3 regions of the Paenibacillus oryziterrae genome follow, and region 3 is predicted to be linked to each of the others. Evidence: predicted binding sites of a transcription regulator. Region 3 holds the regulator's gene; each other region holds the start of a gene.
What was found. The regulator LexA, encoded in region 3, represses DNA repair genes until DNA is damaged. The targets are predictions, from matches to a motif close to CGAACATATGTTCG.

Region 1: ACAN55_RS10240 (YolD-like family protein) is a predicted target of LexA. The motif match lies at 1,917-1,930, and genes of this name have one in related genera.
Region 2: addB (helicase-exonuclease AddAB subunit AddB) is a predicted target of LexA. The motif match lies at 1,862-1,875, and genes of this name have one in related genera.

Annotation. Positions count from the first base shown of each region.
Region 1 covers NZ_JBGJZO010000007.1:75,172-78,480, reverse strand. Annotated here, with positions in the region: gene ACAN55_RS10260 (WGxxGxxG family protein) at 1-122, opposite strand, end outside; gene ACAN55_RS10255 (M15 family metallopeptidase) at 175-867, opposite strand; gene ACAN55_RS10250 (hypothetical protein) at 1,054-1,239, opposite strand; gene ACAN55_RS10245 (hypothetical protein) at 1,342-1,506, shown strand; gene ACAN55_RS10240 (YolD-like family protein) at 1,541-1,876, opposite strand; gene ACAN55_RS10235 (hypothetical protein) at 2,039-2,587, opposite strand; gene ACAN55_RS10230 (PH domain-containing protein) at 2,732-3,220, shown strand.
Region 2 covers NZ_JBGJZO010000016.1:89,044-92,352, reverse strand. Annotated here, with positions in the region: gene addB (helicase-exonuclease AddAB subunit AddB) at 1-1,795, opposite strand, end outside; gene ACAN55_RS16710 (class I SAM-dependent rRNA methyltransferase) at 1,986-3,309, opposite strand, start outside.
Region 3 covers NZ_JBGJZO010000001.1:205,140-208,448, reverse strand. Annotated here, with positions in the region: gene ACAN55_RS01040 (HAD family hydrolase) at 1-159, opposite strand, end outside; gene ACAN55_RS01035 (hypothetical protein) at 194-715, opposite strand; gene ACAN55_RS01030 (DUF896 domain-containing protein) at 765-974, opposite strand; gene ACAN55_RS01025 (LysM peptidoglycan-binding domain-containing protein) at 1,073-1,483, opposite strand; gene lexA (transcriptional repressor LexA) at 1,676-2,302, shown strand; gene ACAN55_RS01015 (L,D-transpeptidase) at 2,429-2,767, shown strand; gene ACAN55_RS01010 (LSm family protein) at 2,878-3,117, shown strand; gene ACAN55_RS01005 (hypothetical protein) at 3,246-3,309, shown strand, end outside.

The sequences.
Region 1 (3,309 bases), on a different contig from region 3:
GTTCTTCCTTGAGTGGTTCCGCCCATTCCTGCAGTTCCGGATGCATTGGATGCGAAGCCTACCCCCATTAAACTCATGGACAAAACAGTAGTGCAAGCAAGGCTTGTTATCAGCTTATTCAAGTGGTTATGCCTCCTTTTGATGTTATCGCTGATAATTTCCCCTGCCTGCTACTCATTTATGCAGAATCTCGATATCCACTGTTTTACTGCCTGGATCATACGTAACCTTGGCTCCGAGTGCCTCTGCAAGAACTCTTACCGGGACATAGGTCGTGCCGTCATCCAGAATGCCTTCAGTAAGCTTTTTACCGTTTAAAGTGATGGCAACCTTAACTTCCTTATTCACCTCATCGTCACCTCCGTTGATCCGGCTTAATGCTTCCTTCACCTGCTGTGCCGATGGACGGGCGCCTCCTTTAAGCTGTGATGTCGTCAGTCCAAAACTCATCTGTAAATGGGAAAAATCTTTGAAGGATGTCCAATCCCCGCCCCACTCAAATCCAAGAGGTTTGGCCAGCTTCACTACCTCTTGCCAATCCTTCAATTTATCCTTATCTCCATCCCGGCTCGTATCCCACGAATAAGTTTCACCTCCGGGCAGCAGAAGCGCAAAATCTATTGCCAATCCATAATTATGATAACTGGCACCGCCGCGGGCATTCGTAATGATTGTTCCCGGTTTACTTCTTCCCTGCGCGTACAAGGCATTCTGTTCAACAATGGTCCGCATGCCCTGAGTGATGGCAATCGGTACCCCCTTAGCATGACTCTGCCGGATCAAGGCTTGAGCACCAGCCAATACGGCAGGATGCAGTTTCTTCAGTTTCGCTGCCGATTTCCCTATGACCTGTTCCAATGTCAGCATGAAATCACCCCCTGGTATAGCCAATGCTATCCTTTGCGGCTTTGCTTGTACTCCGGTCATCCGGCAGCCGACTAAATTAGACTTAGCCTGCCTGTGCACTTGGGGTAGCTTCTTTGTGAACAACAAAAAAGCCATACTTCTACAAGCATGGCTTACACATTCCTCATTTAATCTTAAACGAACTGTCTACAGCCAGGTTAACAGGAATACAATTATTCCCACCGCACCTACGGCAATGAGCAAATCAATGGACTCGCTGAGGAATCCCAGCCGATTGCCCGACTGCAATCTTTGCTGCTCCGCTTCAAGCCTAGCCTTTGCCGCGTCTACATCCGTACCGCTCAGATTGCGTCTGAATTCATCACCGTACATGAACATCCATCTCCTTGTCGCCTTTACCACACCATACCATATTTTGGATGCATGTGGCGATCATAGAATGCGGATAATACCAGGGAAAGGTGGGATAACTCCATGGATGTTCATAGTGACAGCTACACCATCGCACCGCTTAACGGCAAGAATGAAGCTGTTGAGATTATCCGCGATGCCGAAGCAGCTATTGCCCGGCTGACCGGAAATAACTCCTTAACCTTAATCGCATACGAGAAAAGTACCGGAGCAGACTCCACTGAATAGCTGAGGTCTCCTTGGCCCCCGCTGCGGCCCATCATTAGCAGGTATATACCCTGCTGATACTGTCGAGATTAATCCACTTCCATTCCTCCGCCCACTGCAGCTTAATCTCCCGGGAGTGGGCATGGATGGAGGTGATAAATCCGCTCAGAACCACATCCTCAAAAGGATCAAACAAGACTACACTCACCCGGACATGATTGCGCAGCGACAAGACGAGCGTCCGCTCCATCTCCTCTCTCTCCTGCTCATCCAGTACCGGCTTCTCGCGGCGCAGAGTTTCCCTCTCCTCAAATATGATCCGGTTCTTATGCTCCGGAAGCATCATCCGGCAGCTCTCCCATAGTCCGTTCCCTTCCAGCTTCTTGCCCATAATATTTCCTCCTCACTTATGAATACTCTCCAAATAAACAAGAACATATGTACGTATTATACTTAGATTCCCCATAAATTATCAACCAGGAAAAAATGACAAACAAATAGCCCCACAATGTGGAGCCTTTGTCCTAAAGTCTATTTTGCCTAAACACGTTTATTATTGTTTCGTTAATTCACTAATATCTACTGCCGCATCGGCATCGATGAGCCCTGTCGCAACTCTGGCTTCATTCAGCTTGGAAATCCCGAACAGCATGGCAAGATCAGCATTATCAGTCATTGCTTTGAACTGGTCTGCTGTCACTTCTGCTGAAACGGCGCTTTGGGATGCTTGTTCCTTTAATTGGTATGCACTTAGAAAAGCAACCTTGGAATCCTCCAACAGCTTCTGAATATCGTCAGGGAGCTTCGAAGAGATCTTCACATCTTCAACCTTGTCCGCCAATTTATCTGCAGTGTCCTGAAAAGCATCAACAGCCTTCGAGAACTCTTTGTCTGAAACATCACCGGACGAGAAGGAAGTCATTGCTGCATCGAAATCTTCCTTGGAAGAATCACTTTCCTGCTCAATATCAGAGAATTGATTATAGAAATCCTGCACATACGCCTTGATATCTTCTTTTGTTTCTAGTTTCGGTTCATTATTACTGCACGCGCCAAGCAGGGCCACTGTCAGAATCAGGCCTGCCATTAACAACTTTTTCATCTCTATCCCTCCTACTAAAGCATAATGTCGATTATTGTAAAGTGCAAATGAAATAATTGTAAATTTTTTGAGAGTTCAGGTAATGACTGCCTGTGCCTGTTATATTATAATGAATTCATCTGTTACTGGAAAGGAAGATGCCTCATGTCTTATTGCACAAGCTGCGGCGCTAAGTACGAGCAGGATGCTAAATTCTGCGGAGAGTGCGGAGCACCGACCGATCATGCTGCTCCTCAAGCGTCACATCTGTCTGCTGTCCATGAATCTCCCAGCCATGAAGTGGTCTTATGGGAAGGCAAGCCTGCAGGAATATCTGACCGGCTTAAAGGAATTATTGGCCTGAATACGACTACCTACACAATAACCAGCCAGAGAATCAGAGTAAAGACAGGTCTTATTGCCAAGAAATTCGAAGAGGTGGAGCTTCTGCGGGTCCGTGATCTGGCAGTACAGCAGAGCGTTATGGACCGGATTCTCCGGATCGGAACATTGACTGTTTTTTCCGAAGACACTTCATCACCACAGCTGAACTTCCGCAAGATCCGTGATCCCCAAACCGTTAAAGATGTGCTTCGAACAGCAATCCGAGACGAGAAAACAGCCAATAAACTCAGTTATCGCGAACAGATCTAGAGTCATACATAAATGGTTTATTCCAGTGCAAAAACCAGCCGGGGCTTATTGGACCGACTGGTTTTTTTCTATCCGGATCGCATTCACTA
Region 2 (3,309 bases), on a different contig from region 3:
CACCAGAGGGACGGGTACGGTCCATATTCCCGACCAGTACCTGATCGAGGGCAGGGGGAACAAGCCCCATCCGAAGCTCAGCCAGTCCTGTCTCAAGCACCCCCGCAAAGATGTCAAAAGACATTTTCTCTTCACCCATCATCTCAACGATCTGATCCAGCAGATCAAGTACGGCCCCCCACAGCTGGTGATGTTCACGCGCATCTTCGGGACGGGAGGCAGAAAGCGCCTTAGTAGCCATCCGCTCCAGCATGCCTGCCGCCTCCGTATCCACCAGCAGCTCATATACAGCAGTACAGAATTCCCGTGCAGATATATTACGTTTCACCCGCTTCTCAAAAGCAGACAGCGGCAGCGTCACCGCTGCACGGCATTTCTCCATAAGTGCAAGATGATCCTGATCAATCGCTCTGTCGCCTTCAAGAGTGAGGCTTGGAATCCCTCTCCATGATTTCCCGTCAGTCCAGCGGTACCCCTGGATGCCGCAGGCCAGCACATAATTCTCCAGACTGTCCATGTCAGTTCTGGTCACGCTTTGATCGGCAGGCAGCAGGAAATCGGTCTTCACACAGCGGAACACATCTTCATATCGCCAATTGCGGCGCACCACATCCATTGAAGCACGGATAAATTCCACGAGCGGGTGATGCTGCTCGCTTGCCTTTTGATCGAGAAAAAACGGTATGCCGTAATCACGGAACAGAGGGGTCACCAAGGATTCGTAATCTCCAAGATTGCGCATAAATACAGCCATTTCGCTGTACTGTGCTCCTTCCTCCCGGGCCAGTCTCCGAATTTCACGCAGCACACCTTCCACTTCCACACTGCGTGATGGAGCGGAGAATAAGCACAGACCCTCCTCCGCCAACTCTTGTCCATCCCAGTGCTTGCGCCGGTCAAAACCTTTCTCTAGATGAGCAAGTACGGGTTGGTCCGCAAAACGAGGCAGTACCGGGGGAGATAATACTTCATCCCAAATCTCTGTCCCTGTCTCCTCGGCAATTCCGCGCAGCTTAATATAGGTCACCGCTGTAGGATGGAACATCTCCAATTCATGCGGGACCATCCCGTTCAAGTATGGCTTATCCAGGGTCAGCGAAATGGTCACACTCGACGCATACAGCATCAACTGGCGCATTACCATAAACTCCTGTGGAGTAAATCCGTGAAACCCGTCTACCCATATATCTGCTCCGCGCACAAAAGTGGAATCCTGAATATGCTCCGCCAGTTCGGCCAGACTGTCTTCCTGGTCGAAATACAGCTGCGACATTTCCTTCTCTAAATCTCCGAACACCAGCCGTAAATCATGCAGCTTACTCTGTAGAATAGGGTTCTTTCCCGTAGACTCCGCAAGCTTAGACAACTGCTGTTCCAGCTCGGCCGATCCCACACAGCAGCGTTTCATCTCGGTATGCAAAGTGTTCAGGCGCTCAACAAATCCTGGCCGGTCTGCCGAAGCTCCGAACAACTCAAGCTCCTCCTTATGCCGGCTGAGAATCTTGTAGATCAGCATCTTTTTGCCCTCTTCACTGATCGGAACACGTCCATTGCCTCCAGTCTCCTGCTTAACACGATAGGCGAGACGGGAAAAACTAAGTGTATGGGCCCGAATGCTTCCCTGAGTATTCGCTGTAGTCAGCAGCCCGCGCTCAGCACTGAATGACCCTTGTTCCGGAACAAGCAGAATCATCGGTGCACCCAACGGCTCCTGCTCCATGGCGGTAGACATGTCTTTCCATATTTTCGTAGTCTTTCCGCTCCCTGAGCGTCCTATTAAAAAGGTTACCGACATCCTGACAGACTCCTCCCACGAAAAAATATATAGTAGTGATTATACCATACTGCTCTCAAACAAGACAGAACGTACGTTCCGAAATCATTGGAATACACTTAGAAAAATTTGCAAAAAAACAGGAGTACTCTGCGATTGGAACTTTTGTCCCCCCACAGAGTAACCCCTGTCCGGCTTAAATTTGATGTTATTAATTCTTGCTGCGTACTTCGAAAATAGCAAATTTCAGATAGTGTCCTTCGTCCACCCCGAGAATTTGCGGATGGTCCTTACCTGCGGCCCGCCATTCCACAAGTCTTAGAATCTTGCCGGCATCTCTGGCTGCTTCACCGATCGTGGAGAGAAACAGATCCGGCTGCATATGATAAGAACAGCTCGCGGTTACCAGATAACCGCCCTCATTCACCAGCTTCATCCCATGGAGATTAATATCTTTGTACCCACGGCATGCGCCAGCCACTGCGCTTTTGGTTTTAGCGAAGGCTGGGGGATCCAGAATAACAACATCCCAGGTGCGTCCGCCGCCTGCGGTCATCGGCTTCGAGGTATCTGTTTTGGCTGACGGTTTGGCACCATGAGCGGTTCCAGCAGCGGTTGCCCGCTCGGAGCGTTCCTCCAGACCTTTGACCTGATTGCGGAGATATTGGAACGCATCATCAACCACAAATTCCACTCTGTCGCTGAAGCCGTTCAGCTCCACGTTCGCCTTGGCGCTCTCTATCGCATGCGCGGACACATCTAGGCAAGTTACCTTCTTGGCGCCATATTTGCAGGCATGCAGGGTAAAGCTACCTGTGTGGGAGAAGCATTCCAGTACAGTCGCACCATCCCAGTAAGGGAAGGTTACGACCTTACCGTTATTATTGACCGGTAAAATCTGCAGCGTACCATCCTCACCTTCGGTTTCCTTGAGTGCGATGCCGCTGCGGCCTCCCCAGCCCTTCATAAGCGGAGCAATGGAAGCTCTGTTCTCCCGCTGGTCAAAGAAATATCCCGTCTTCTGCCCTTGTTCGATATCAACAATGAGCTTCAGTTCATTCTCAGATACGGTAACATGGCGAGGGCATTCCCCGTACAATACGCCAGTCGTCTGCTCCAGTCCTTCCAGCTCACGTACGCTGACATCACTCCGCTCATAAATTCCGCGAGGTGCCATAACTTCTACCAGCGCTGCCACGATCTCCGAGCGGTGCTTGTCCATACCTAGTGTCAAAATCTGCACGACTAAAATATCCCCGAAACGGTCAACGATCAGGCCCGGCAGGAAATCCGCTTCACCATACACCAGCCGGTAAGCATCCGCTCCCGGCAGGAAACGGTTTCTGTGCTGAAGACAGCTTGTGAACCGCTCCTTGAAGAAAGCCTGATCCATACGGGCAAGCGGCGTCTGCGATACTATCCGTACTCGGATTTGTGAAGCCGGATTATAATATCCGACGGCCAGAAACCGCCCTTGATGGTTAAGTACATCAACCAGACCGCCGTTCTCCGGTTCTCCTTCTACCGAAGCTACT
Region 3 (3,309 bases):
ATAAAGGCCGCGGGCTTCCTTGCGGACCGCTGCTTCCAGCTCCTGGGGATCAATAGATTCCCCCGCCGACTTGCAAGTAAATTCAAATGCTTCCTCGATGCTGCGATCATCCCACAGCAGCGTATCGTCCAGATCAAACAGTACAGCTTTAATCGGCATTGAAATTTCTCCCCTCCCTCAAGTTACGGTCTCTTTATTCGTGTTCTAAGGTGATATGATTAACCTTGGCGAACTCCTCCAGGCGCACGCCCATCGCCTCAGTAGCATAACGATTGATCAATTTGGAGAACACCCACTTCGCCCGTTTGTTCTTGTGCTTGATAACCACAGAGCGGCGGGAGAGAATGATTTTCTCGATATCCGCAGGAGCCAGAAAGCGCTCACGGTTAAACTTAAAAGTGGAGAGTCTTGCACGGTCCACCTTCAGGTATGGACGCCGGAAAAAAATAAGCGCTGCGAGAACAAAATAAAGAACGATTCCAAGCCAATTCATCAGGGAACCATTGCCTCTTGTTTCATCGATGCTTCCGACTAACCAGTACATAACTCCAAGCCCGAGCAATACTACAGGGAGAACAATGTTACGTCCTTTGTAAACATCACTGTTCTTGGAGGCAGTGGAATAGGCGTGAATCGAATCCTTACCCGTCTTCTTTCTTAACTTGTTCGCTTGCTTCGTGTTGCGTTGAACCATTCTTTCCCAAGAACGGGCCATGTCATTTCCCCCTAGTCATACTTAAATATCTATGAAAAGGTAACAGGAATTAATGCTTCAATCCCTTGTCGCCTTGTTCACGCCCGTCATTATCAACAATCTCAATGTTGTTCAGTTGTTCACGGAAATTTCTGCGGATGTTCCCCAGATAAATTTCCCGGAGCTTGGCACGTTCCGCCAATTCCTCAGTATTCAGGCCCGCGGTCTTATGTTTGCGTGCCAATTCGTTAATCCGCGCGACCAATTCATCAATATCCACTGCTCTTCCCTCCTTATAAATTCATACTAACTTTGCCATGAGAAAAAGAGCTTGTCAAGGTCTTCCCCCTGCAAGCTCTCTAGTATAGAAAATCCTTCTTAATATATAGGAAGAGATAAGATATCACCGGCTTGAATGTCACTGGTATCCAGCCCGCTGTGCGTTTTAATTCCTTCAATATATACAGCTGTTCTCATGTCGGATGGTTTGTTCTTAAGTGCAATACTCCATAACGTATCTCCAGGTTCAACTACAATGCGTTTATCTTCACGACTGCCGATAGATACCGAACCAGCAAAAACGTTCCCAACAACAGTAAATCCGGAAATCACCAGCATTATAATCATTAGGAGCTTAATCAGATTACCTTGAAGGAACAGCTGAGTTACTCCCGTGGAATTCACATTTGTCTTTCTGAAGCTTATTCCGTTGCCTGAAGCGGACCGATGTCCACTAGAAACCTCCGGAGCCTCTTCATAAATGCTGCGGTAAGTACTGTATTTCAACATGATTCATCGCCCTCCAAACACTTGTTCTTACTTCCAAAATCAATATAACACGAACACATGTTTGAATCAATACTTTTCTCGAACAATTGTTCCCTATTTATTTCTTAGTAGGCAAATTTAGAACTTATGTTTGTGCGAACGGAAGTTCTATGTTATAATTTTCCCAAACATTACTATATGGGGTTGATTCCGATGTCAAAGATTTCGAGTCGCCAGCTGGCGATCCTGGAATTTATACGTAACGAGGTCCGCAGCAAGGGTTACCCGCCTTCCGTACGGGAGATCGGTGAAGCTGTGGGACTAGCCTCCAGCTCTACTGTTCATGGCCATCTCGACCGTCTTGAGAAGAAGGGATTGATCCGCCGTGACCCGACGAAACCTCGCGCAATTGAGCTTCTGGGTCAGGATGATTCCGACAACGTACACCAGTTCGCACAGAGTGTCACACGTGTTCCTGTCGTAGGTAAGGTAACCGCCGGTGTTCCGATAATGGCTACAGAGAATATTGAAGATTATTTCCCTCTTCCTTCTCATTATGTAGGTGACAACAAAGTATTTATGCTTTCTGTCCTCGGTGACAGTATGGTAGAAGCAGGAATTATGAATGGGGATTACGTAATCGTCCGGCAGCAACAGACTGCTAACAATGGCGACATAGTTGTGGCTATGACTGATGAAGATGAAGCAACCGTCAAGACATTCTACAAGGAACGCGATCATATTCGCCTTCAGCCGGAGAATCCGGTGTACGAGCCTCTTCGTCTGAACCGTGTAACTATTCTCGGTAAAGTCGTTGGATTGTTTCGGGACATTCATTAAGAATTATTTGTACTCATCATTTCAAGATACTGAAACAGCCGTCTTCCCATCATTTGGGGAGCGGCTGTTTTTTTAACATCCAGAGCTTTCATCACATATCCTGCTAGCAAAGGAGTGCTGATGACTATGCCCAATGTTCGGATTATTGTGGATTTATCCCAATTTATGCTTTATCTCCTGGATAACGATATCGTCAAAAGAGGGTTCCCTGTAGGAATAGGCACCATGTTAAACCAATCACCTGAAGGCGAATATACTATTATCAACAAACAAGCCCATCCAGGAGGGCCGTACGGGGCTTTCTGGATGGGTCTTTCTAAACCGCATTACGGCATTCATGGAACCAACAATCCAGCTTCGATCGGCAAAAAGGTGTCTCATGGATGCATTCGTATGTATAATGCCGATGTGCTGACACTAGCTTCCCTGGTGAATGTCGGCACAAGGGTAACCATTCGCCAATAGAATCGCCTAAGACTTTAAGTGCAGCTTAATCTATTGACCCCGGTAACTCCGCCGTTACCATCGTTCTCTTTCTCCATAAATTAATTAGGAAAAGGAGGCGACAACTATCTATGGAAGCATATTACAATTGCTTGAGATGTAAAAACAAAAAAGTACGTATCATGACCGTCGACGGACGCCAATACGAAGGTGTCATTGTAGATGTTGACCAGAACAATGTGTATCTGCGGACTGGTTCCAAAGGCAACGTCAAAACCTCGGCCTTTTATCCCGGATTTTACCCTGGGTATTATGCCAATCCGATTTTAACCTTAAGTTTGTTCACTCTGCTGGCTATTGCACTGATCTAATTCCCTAAACTCTCCTTATCTAAGGAGAGTTTTTCTTTGCTAAGAAACCGCGCATTCTTTCACTTGCTAGGCATATCTATTTAATAGAGAGCTCATGCTTCATATTCTGATCCGGGAGATGAACGTACATGCTGATTGTCTTGATGTACCTGTTCACATTCATTGGTGTATCCCTTCTACTGCTGGCTGCCG